DNA from 3 places in the Rossellomorea oryzaecorticis genome. Region 2 is predicted to be linked to each of the others. Evidence: riboswitches for the same ligand, from Rfam matches in the RefSeq annotation. Region 2 holds a riboswitch; each other region holds the start of a gene.
The links. Region 2 has a riboswitch for cyclic di-GMP ahead of ACKA06_RS13325 (hypothetical protein). Riboswitches for the same ligand answer to the same signal wherever they lie in the genome.
Positions count from the first base shown of each region.

Region 1: it holds a riboswitch for cyclic di-GMP, as region 2 does, so the genes downstream of both, ACKA06_RS05425 (hypothetical protein) here and ACKA06_RS13325 (hypothetical protein) in region 2, are expected to answer to the same signal.
Region 3: it holds a riboswitch for cyclic di-GMP, as region 2 does, so the genes downstream of both, ACKA06_RS19680 (EAL domain-containing protein) here and ACKA06_RS13325 (hypothetical protein) in region 2, are expected to answer to the same signal.

Region 1 is NZ_JBJOSA010000003.1:246,662-249,782, forward strand. Features, by position in the region: gene ACKA06_RS05415 (cytochrome c biogenesis CcdA family protein) at 1-21, opposite strand, end outside; gene ACKA06_RS05420 (class I SAM-dependent methyltransferase) at 305-880, opposite strand; gene ACKA06_RS05425 (hypothetical protein) at 1,090-1,362, opposite strand; cyclic di-GMP riboswitch class I at 1,495-1,581, opposite strand; gene ACKA06_RS05430 (murein hydrolase activator EnvC family protein) at 1,849-3,121, opposite strand, start outside.
Region 2 is NZ_JBJOSA010000010.1:127,377-130,497, reverse strand. Features, by position in the region: gene ACKA06_RS13335 (helix-turn-helix domain-containing protein) at 122-538, shown strand; gene ACKA06_RS13330 (hypothetical protein) at 630-788, opposite strand; cyclic di-GMP riboswitch class I at 984-1,060, shown strand; gene ACKA06_RS13325 (hypothetical protein) at 1,330-1,995, shown strand; gene ACKA06_RS13320 (efflux RND transporter periplasmic adaptor subunit) at 2,018-3,121, shown strand, end outside.
Region 3 is NZ_JBJOSA010000027.1:27,382-30,502, reverse strand. Features, by position in the region: gene ACKA06_RS19685 (ABC transporter permease subunit) at 1-939, opposite strand, end outside; gene ACKA06_RS19680 (EAL domain-containing protein) at 1,072-1,782, opposite strand; cyclic di-GMP riboswitch class II at 1,865-1,946, opposite strand; gene ACKA06_RS19675 (DNA-3-methyladenine glycosylase) at 2,055-2,657, opposite strand; gene ACKA06_RS19670 (DmpA family aminopeptidase) at 2,736-3,121, opposite strand, start outside.

The DNA.
Region 1 (3,121 bases), on a different contig from region 2:
CCAAATTGATACTTCTACCATACATTGTTCACTCCTTTTATACCAATAGTATGGCGGGGGAATGTTAAGGGTTTGTTAAGAGGGTAGGGATTTTTTTGTGGTTGGGGATTGGGGGGGGGTTGGGTGGGGGTGGTGCCTGGCTCAGATTCGGTGTTTTGAGCCAGGTTCAATTACGGGGGATTGAGCCTGGAACGATTTTTGTACCTGGTACAATTCCAGCGGTTTGTACCAGGTACACATTCTGCATTATTGGTGCCAGGCACAGATTGGGTGATTTGTGCCTGGCACCAGCAACCCTCCATCTTTACCCCTTACGCACCACAATATAATAAACTGAAGGGTGCAAATGCCCGACTTCCGTTTCGAACCCGGCTGTCTCGAGCTGCTGTGCCAGTTCATCAGATGGAATCCGCTCTTCCAGCGGCGGTCCCATTTCTGACTCCACTGCCTCCCAGTCCAGGATGAGCCAAAGGCCATCGTCCGTCAGCATGTCGCTAAGGTCTTGGAATACTTTGGTGAGATTGGGCACCTCATGTAAAACAAAGGCAGATACGATTTTATCCAGGGTGTTCTTGTTGAAGCTTAAGTATTCGAGCGAAGATTTTTCGTATTCGATGTTCGAGACGCCAGCTTCCCCTGCACGGTGCTGGAGATATTCGAGCATTTCTTGCTGCAGGTCGACGGCATGAACCTTAGTATCGACTTCCTTCGCGATCGGCAGTGTCAAATAGCCGTTTCCGCAGCCGAGGTCTGCGACGAGGTCATCTTTTTTTAATTGAAGAAGCTGAAGTACTTTTTCCACCGGCACCATTTCCTGACGCTTTGGATCGAGCAGTTTTGAAGCTTTGTGATGTTCGAATAAATGTCCGTGTCCTTCCATGATTGGTCCCTCCTGTTAATAAGATACGTTTCCATAGACTGCTTATTTCTCTATTGTCTTCGTTTTTCCTGGTAAATAGACTTTTAAAAGGAAAATCGCCTTACGATACCCCTTTATGTATTAGAGTATGATATGTATCTTTCAGGCAATCAAGTAATTGCTCTCGGGAATCAAAAAAACCGGCTGTCAAAGTGGACACCCGGAGTTTATCATATAATGGCTCTATCTTTTGAATCGGCCGATTGGGATCCTTTCAGTGCTTCCAGGATCATCATTAAGTAAAAGCCTGTGTTGCCTCCGCGGCGGTCGATCACCTTGATGTCGTCAACGATCCTCTTTACCTCTTCATAACCCAGCCTGCTTAATACCATGTCGCTGATTTCCTCTGCTGTATAGGAGCTGAACTTTTTCAAAGTGGAACGGTTTCTCCTGCAAAAGCTGCGCAACTGTCTTCTTATGTCGGAAATATTTCCTTGTTCCATCTTCACTTCTCCTTTCCAAACCTGAACTTCCATAGGCTTCAGAGACAGTAGTTTTATTAAAATAAAAATTGCCCGCCAAAAAGAATGGCAGGCAGTAAATGATGAAACAGCGTCATTTATCTTCCAATCCTTTTCGGCAGCCCGGCGGTCATAGTTTCGGAAACGTTAGATCCGTGGCTTTGCGTCCTAATCTTTCGAATTAGTTTGCCTTTATCGCAGGTTGATACGTAGTACAAATGATGTGTATTTGAGTTTTTACAATAATACTATAGTACCAGCATTACCCAAGTTTTAAAAGTGTTTTTTGTGTGAAAATTTTCTTTTTTCGACATTAATTTCATTATACATGATTGCGTATGGTTTGTAAGGGGAAGGAATTATTCTTTTATGAATATCCTATAAGGATAAGGGTTTCTTGTGGAATGTTTTTATCCAAAAAAATCCTGCCATAAACCTATGGCAGGATTCTATCAAGCTGCTATTCTATTAAAGGTTGATATATCTACGCGGGTTTATAGCATTTGATTTCGCCGCATTCCAAGAACCTTGGTGAAGTTCGAAGTGAAGATGCTGTCCGAAAGAATATCCTGTATTACCCATGTAACCGATTTGCTGACCTTTATCGATAGGTTGTCCTGAGCTTACCAGGGCAGAAGACATATGGGCATACACTGTAGTAAAGGTTTGTCCGTTGATTGAGTGCGTGATGTACACAACGTTTCCGTAACTTGAGCTGTAATGACTCTTGATGACATATCCATCTGCTGCTGCAACAACTGGAACAGTTCCGCGAGCTGCAATATCCGTACCGTAGTGGTAGCGGGATTCCCCGTTTAACGTATCCCAGCCAAATTCAGTAGTAATGGCACCGGATGCTGGTCTTGTCCATGCTCCGGAACTTACAGGAACGCTGGCTGGTGCTGAAGCCGATGCGGAAGAGCCTCCGCTGCTGCTTGAAGTTGTAGAAGCTTTAGCCTTCTTGGCTGCTGCTGCCGCTGCAGCTTCTGCCTGTCTCTTCTTCTCAAGTTCTCGCTGACGGGCAAGTTCAGCCAAACGGGCCTGTTCTGCCTGGATTTCTCCTCCGATTTGCTGTTCCATTTTAGCTAATTCATTAGATTCTTTTTGCAAGTTCACTTTTTCTTTTTCAAGTGAAGCCTGCTGCTTTTCAAGCTGCTTGAACAATTCAGCTTTTTGGGCTTTTTCGCTGTTAAGGTCTTGCTTCAATGTTTCAAGGCTTGCTTTATCGCTTTCTAATTCTGCTAATTTCGTTTCAACTTGTGATTTCTTCTTCTCTAATTCTTCCTGGTCTCTCTTTTGCTCGTCCATGATTTTTTTATCTGCACTCACAATCGTGTTTACTGCAGTGACCCGGTTGATGAAGTCACCGAAGCTTTCAGCGCCGAGAAGGACATCAAGATAGTTTGCAGAGCCGCCTTTTTCCTGAATCGCACGTGCACGTTCTTTTAAAAGTTCGTTACGCTCTTTGATTTTTTCTTCGAGCTCTTTGATTTCTTCTTTTAACTGATCGATTTCTGCATTTGTTTCATCGATCTCTTTCGCTTTTTCAGCGATTTTATTTTCTGTATCTCTTATCTTCGCATCGAACTCAGCGATTTTCGCTTTGATTTCCTGCTGCTTGCTGATGTTTGCGTTGATTTCTGATTTCTTTTTATTAATTTCACCGTTGATTTTATCTTTTTGAGAAGAAACCTCTCCTTGTTTCTTCTTCAGATCCTCTACGGATGTAGCGTTGGCCGTT
Region 2 (3,121 bases):
CGATATACAGACAGATACATAATTTTCATATTGAAAACATAATTACATTTTCGATATGTTGAATAATCCGAAACGAGCAGATAAAAAGATTATCTTGAAGGAAAAGGGATAGTCGGTGAAAATGATGAAGCTTGAGTTACATAAAGAACTAAGACGTTACAGAGAAGAGGTTCTTGGTCTGCAACAGACAGAAGCTGCCGAAAGACTGAATATCAGTCCAGGAGGTCTCTCGAATTATGAGAGCGGAAAAAGGGAAATCTCATTGGACACGCTGTTAAAATTCAAAGAAGTGTACAAGATTCCCACAGAAGAAATGAATCGTATTCTTTACGGGGAAGAGCGTGAAGGTTATTCAACAGATCCGATGATACTGAGGGAATCATTCGAAGATGAAGAAACGGCTGCCATCTTAAAAATGCTTGATGAACATCCTAAACTAAAAAGAACACTGGCATCGATCACCTATCAGACGGAGAAACGACAAGAAAAGTTCATAAACATCTCCGCCTCCCTGTACACCTTTGCAAAAGACTGGTAAACGTCAATTAGAGAGGGACGGGCCTTTAGCAAGCTAAAGGCCCGTCCCTCTCTGCTTTACAGTGAAAAAGCACTCTTTAACCGGGGAGGGTTTAGAGTGCTTTTTCGTTTTGTAATGTATATTCACTTTGCAGTTCTTGTTTTAGCCAATTTAACATTTTATTCGCATCCATATTCCCCTGCTGCCCTTTGTCGAATGCTTTTTGCATGACAGAGAGAACATGCTGCTCCTTGCTGACTTTCTTATTCAAAAAGACAACCTCCTACGAATTCAAACATGTTTCTACTACTTTAATACACTCTATGTCGAAATTTCAAACCTCAATTAATTGATATTTTACCAGAATTATACACCCGAGCTCAAATATAATTTTGAGAATATTTTTTTGATTTGTTACCTTTTACCTATTAAAAGAACCTATGAGCATCCGATATGATGATGGTATGGATTGAAACGGCAAAATCATTGAAAAATGGTGACGCAAAGCTACAGGGGCTTTTTTAATGCCAGCCAGCTACCAAACCAAAGGGGGAGTATTTCAGTATGTCTTTTTTAACACCTGAGGAAATGATGCAAAAAAAGAAAGCTCGTAAAATGTGGATGTACATAAGCTTATTTGTTTTTACCATCGTACTGGTTGCAGGAACAACATACCTTAGTTACCACATGTAAAAGCGTCTTGATGACGCTTTTTTATTTTCATAAACTTTCATTCTACATTTTATGGAAAAGTTCGAGGAATTTCGATAGAATAAAAGATGCATTCAAAATTTGTTGGAGGACCCATATTTATGCAAAATAAAGTAAAACTTCTTAAAGGACTAAAACAACCGTCTTATTTTTTTTACCAACTTAAAGAGATGGAAATATTAAGAGGATACCGTCAAAATATATCCATTCTTTTTCTCTTATCTGTTATTATTTTTGGCCTTATATCCTCTTTCGGAATAGGGATGGACCCTCTTTCAAAAGAGATTTCCGCACTTTCTCCGACCGCTTTTGAATTAGAAAAATCCATGTTTCTTCTCGGACGTATTATTTTGGGTTTGTTATATGCAGCCATCATCTTATTTGTCCCGGCCCTTGTTTTTTGGACAATTTCAGAGGAAGGGGAATACCGAAAGCTTGTCATCGTACAGGGACTGGTACTTCTCATTCTGTTACTTGAAAGATTGACCTATATCCCTTTATCTTTATTCCTCTCACTTGATTGGTTCTCGTCTCCCTTCTCTCTAGGAGTCATTGCCCAATACATAACGGAGAATCCATGGGTCATTTATTTCTTGGGGAGCTTCTCGTTATTTAAAATCTGGATATTCTTCATTCAATACAAAGGGCTTAAGAAGCTAACTGCACAAAAGAACTGGCTGATCTGGTTAGTCATCTTACTGACCAATCTTTTTTTCTGGGCAATTACAGCATTTTTAGCCTATATCGATTTTTCTACTTTAATTTAACGTCTAAAGGCTGGGATCATTTATGAATAAGCGCAAAGTATTATACACTGGTCTAGCTTTGTCTCTCCTGTTTGTCGGTACAAATGCTTACCTGATCGAAAAGGCAAAGAGCAAAGTTGACCGGGAAGTCCGGATCGAACAATGGGAAGCACTTGATAAAGCCGATCTACAGGAAGAGCTTCCTAAATCAGGTGTTGTCACTTCAGCTGAGGAAACTTATCTATATTTTAACGATGAATTCGGTTCTTTTAAAAAGTTCCTCGTCAAAGAAGGCGATGAAGTGAAAGCGGGCACGCCGCTGTACGAATATGAAGTGACCGACTTCACAGGCCAAAAAGATGTACTGGAATCTGAGGTCGATCAGCTCGAAGATGAAATCGACAGTATCGATGACAATATATCCGACCTGGAACGCCTCGAGAACTCACTCCCTTCTTCATTTGATGAAGAAAAAGAGATGCCGCTCGAAGCAAGTGCTCTTGAAACAGAATATGATATAAAGAAGGAAATTGCCTCTCGGGAACTCGAGATAGATCGCCTGGAAAACCAAATCGACAGCCTTGAGCGTCAGATTTCCGATCTGGAATCATATGAAACCACGCTGACCGTCGAAAGCAGCGGGGAAGGTACAGTCAAAGAACTCTCCCACTCCGTCCAGAACCCGCTGATCACGATTGCCTCTGATGCTGTGGTCGTGACGGCAGACCTGACGGAAAAGGAAATCATGGACGTGGAAGAAAACATGGACGCGAAGGTTCAGTCAGAGGTTGAAAAGAAAACCCTGAAGGGGCTCATATCGGATGTATCCACTCTCCCTAAACGGGATCCGCACATCGAAACGGACAGCATGTATCCAATTGAGATTACGCTGCAGGATAATGAAAATAAACTCCTGCCTGGACATCATGTATTTGTATCGGTGATTACCGATGAAGTGAAGAATGCATTGGTGGTGCCTGTAACGGCAGTAGAAAAGTCAGGGAAGAAAAAACATATCTGGGTGCTGACTGAAAAAGGTACCGTGAAAAAGAAAACCGTCGAAACAGGACTGGAAGTGAACGGCAAGGTTCAGATCAAGTCAGGTGTAAAAGCCGGGGAATATTATATCGTGAACCCGGATGAAATT
Region 3 (3,121 bases), on a different contig from region 2:
TAACTTTCTGAGGGTGGCAGCCCATACCCATATTCTCCATTCCCGAAAGTGATTGCGGTCTTTCTTATATTTAGTAAGGTCTTCCCCGCTTCCATCATTCACCCACAGATATACTCCTTGATATATGACAAAGAATGGGGTGAAAATGAGTAATAGGGAGACTGCAATGACAATCGGCCTGAAATCATCAGTGATGAAGTACGTTATTCCTCTCGTATTAAAAATTGTTTCGATGATGAACAAACTTGAGAGCATGCCCCAGATAATGATTTTTCCATGATAAAAAAAGCTCGGTGACACATTTTTCATTACATGTGAACGGAATATTTTCCATTTTGATAACCCTTTGCTTTGTGCGAATTCAATATGGGGTTTCATAAATTCCTCTTCTGTAATTAAAAGAAGAATCCGAAAAAAAGAGATCATCGGTATGACAGCGAGAGTAATCATCGGGGCAAGATATACCGTCTCTTCCCCGTAAGCGGTAAATAGCATTAACTCAACACCGAATTTTTTGAATATAAAAACAATGAATAATTGGAGAAGAAAAGCAAACATCAGATCCGGAACAGTTTCAAGCAGATTTAGAAGCTTCTTGATCGGTTCAGTCAACCAGCGGGGCAGAAAGACGGTAATCAAATTTAAAATTAGTGCAAGCCCGAGACCTATGGCCAAAGCTCCCCCCAAAATCTTTAAGGAGTATAGGTATGGCGTCCATAGAAATTCCAACAGCTCAACAGGTTGATTCTTGTAATAATAAATCCAATTCTCCGGCTCAATGAAATAAAATATAAACTTGATGAATTCTTCGAAGTAACCTATGAAGTTATACACTCCTCGCTCACTGAATGCTTGAGGAGCTATACTAACAGCCAAAATACCCATCAAACCAAGAAAATAATAAAATATCATTTTCATCGGAAACTTCAAAACCCTCATAATAATCCCCTTTTTCCTTTTTCTTCAGTTTAAAGGAAGCTGTAAATTTTTTCAATTTCATTTCAATTAAAACAATTTCATTTCATATGAAGTTTCCGTTCCCCGACAACTCCTATTCAAGCCTTTTTGTTATTATGCAAGCAGCTTACTCGGCTTCCCGAGAAAATATCCCTGCCCAATGGTAATGCCAAGTTCTTTGGCTGCCAGCATATCTTCTTCCTTTTCAATTCCTTCCAAAATAATGATTGCATCATTTCCGTAAAATTGTTGAAAGAAAGAGATGAATCTCTGTTTCCTTTTACTCCAGGCAAGCTCTTTGGCAAAATACCGATCAAGCTTGATGATATCGGGTTCAAATTCGATGGACTTCTTTATCGAGGCCGTCCCTTGTCCGAAATCATCAATAGCATATAAAACATCGTATCGTTTAAGGCTTTTCAGCGTTCTCAACAATAAAGGGTTCTGCCAAAGTTCGTCCGGAGTCGATTCATTCAATTCCAGGATCAACCGGCCGCGTGCTCCGGGGTATGTTTCCATGAGATGATCGAAGTAAGTGTGGAAGCTTGGATGTAAAAGTGTCGTCACATAGACATTCACGAATAGCTTCCCGCTTCCATTGTGATGACCGAGAAAACCCTCGATTGCCTTTGTGATCGACAAGGTATCCAGCTTATATAAGATGTTCGCCCTCATCGCTGTCTGGAAAAGCGTTTCAGGATTTTCCTTATGGGTATTCCTCATCAGCGCCTCATATCCATAAAGCGACGGGGTATGCCCCATCGTGAATAACGGCTGATAATCATGATAGATATAGTCATTTTGAAAAATCGTAAAAATATTCATAAATCCCCTGTACTTTCTTTGTTAAGAGTTTTTGGACGTTTGAACGGCATAAAAAAAGACCACATGAAAGAACGTAAATTCCTTCGTATGTGGTCGGTTGCGCCACTAGCTCCCCTGAATGCAAGCGCCCATCTATCAGTCAGGTTCACAGCTCCCAATGCGAAATGTATCATTTTATGTAGAATAAGGTCTTATTAAGTAAAATATACCATAAAACTAGTACATTGGGATTATTTTTCTATTATTTATTTGAAAATTTAGAATCTGGTTGTTCATCTGGAGACATAAGGATTTCCCTTCACCCAGAAGCGCCACGGATAATCTTTTGCTTCCCCCGAGTTATCGATTCCAATTCTTTTACCGGCGGCAATCTCAGGCGGGGTATACCCTTCTGATATGATAAGCGGGGGTTCAGTATAGAACCTTCCATAGTCCTCCATCGTGATCCCTAATGCTTTCGTCAATTTGCCCGGGCCGCTCGTCCAGTTTTTCATCGGATGGCCCTTCCTTCTCTCTGTCATTAAGTCGAGTCCCTCCAGCGGTTCGACTGCCCTTATCAGGATGGCATTCGGCACCCCGATTTCTGCAGCGACAACATTCACAAGGCAATGGGTATGCATCAAATATGTATAAACCCGGCCGGCTTCATGAAACATGATTTCCGTCCGTTTTGTCCGGCGGTTGCCGAAGCTGTGGGCGGCCCTGTCTTCCGGACCGAGATACGCTTCTGTTTCCACGATATAACCCGAAGCGATTCCTTCTTCGGTTTCCTTCACGAGCACACATCCTAATAAGCCCTGCGCCAGTTCCAGCGTGGGCTGCTCGTAAAAAGAGAGAGGCAGCGGTGTGTAATTCATCGTTTCACTTCCTTTCATTCTTCAACCTTCATCTTATCCTTCCTCTTTTCCCTGGGAAAAAGTCATTTTAAAGGCAGGATACCATTTCCCTTTTCCTTATTTCCTTAAACCGGCAAGCAGCTCCGGCGGAATGGCTTCCACAAGCCGGCCATTCCTTCCGGTGGTTGTTTCTGCCTTGGCCAGGGCATTCCAAATCGCTTCTTCGACACACTCAACAGCCATTTCGAACAGGGTAGAAATGAGCTCTCCGTCTTCTTTGATGAACGGATAAGTGGTTGTATTGGACTCGTCCGGTTGATGCGGGACCTTATGGGCAGTGGAGAATGCGAGGACAATATCACCGCTCCCGTGCGCAGCATACGATCCGGTCCTGGACAGGCCGAATGAAGCCCGCTTGGCCAGCCGCTTGAGCTGTCTATCATTCATTGGGGCGTCTGTCGCGAGGATGATCATAATCGATCCGTCGGGGACCTCCTGTTCTT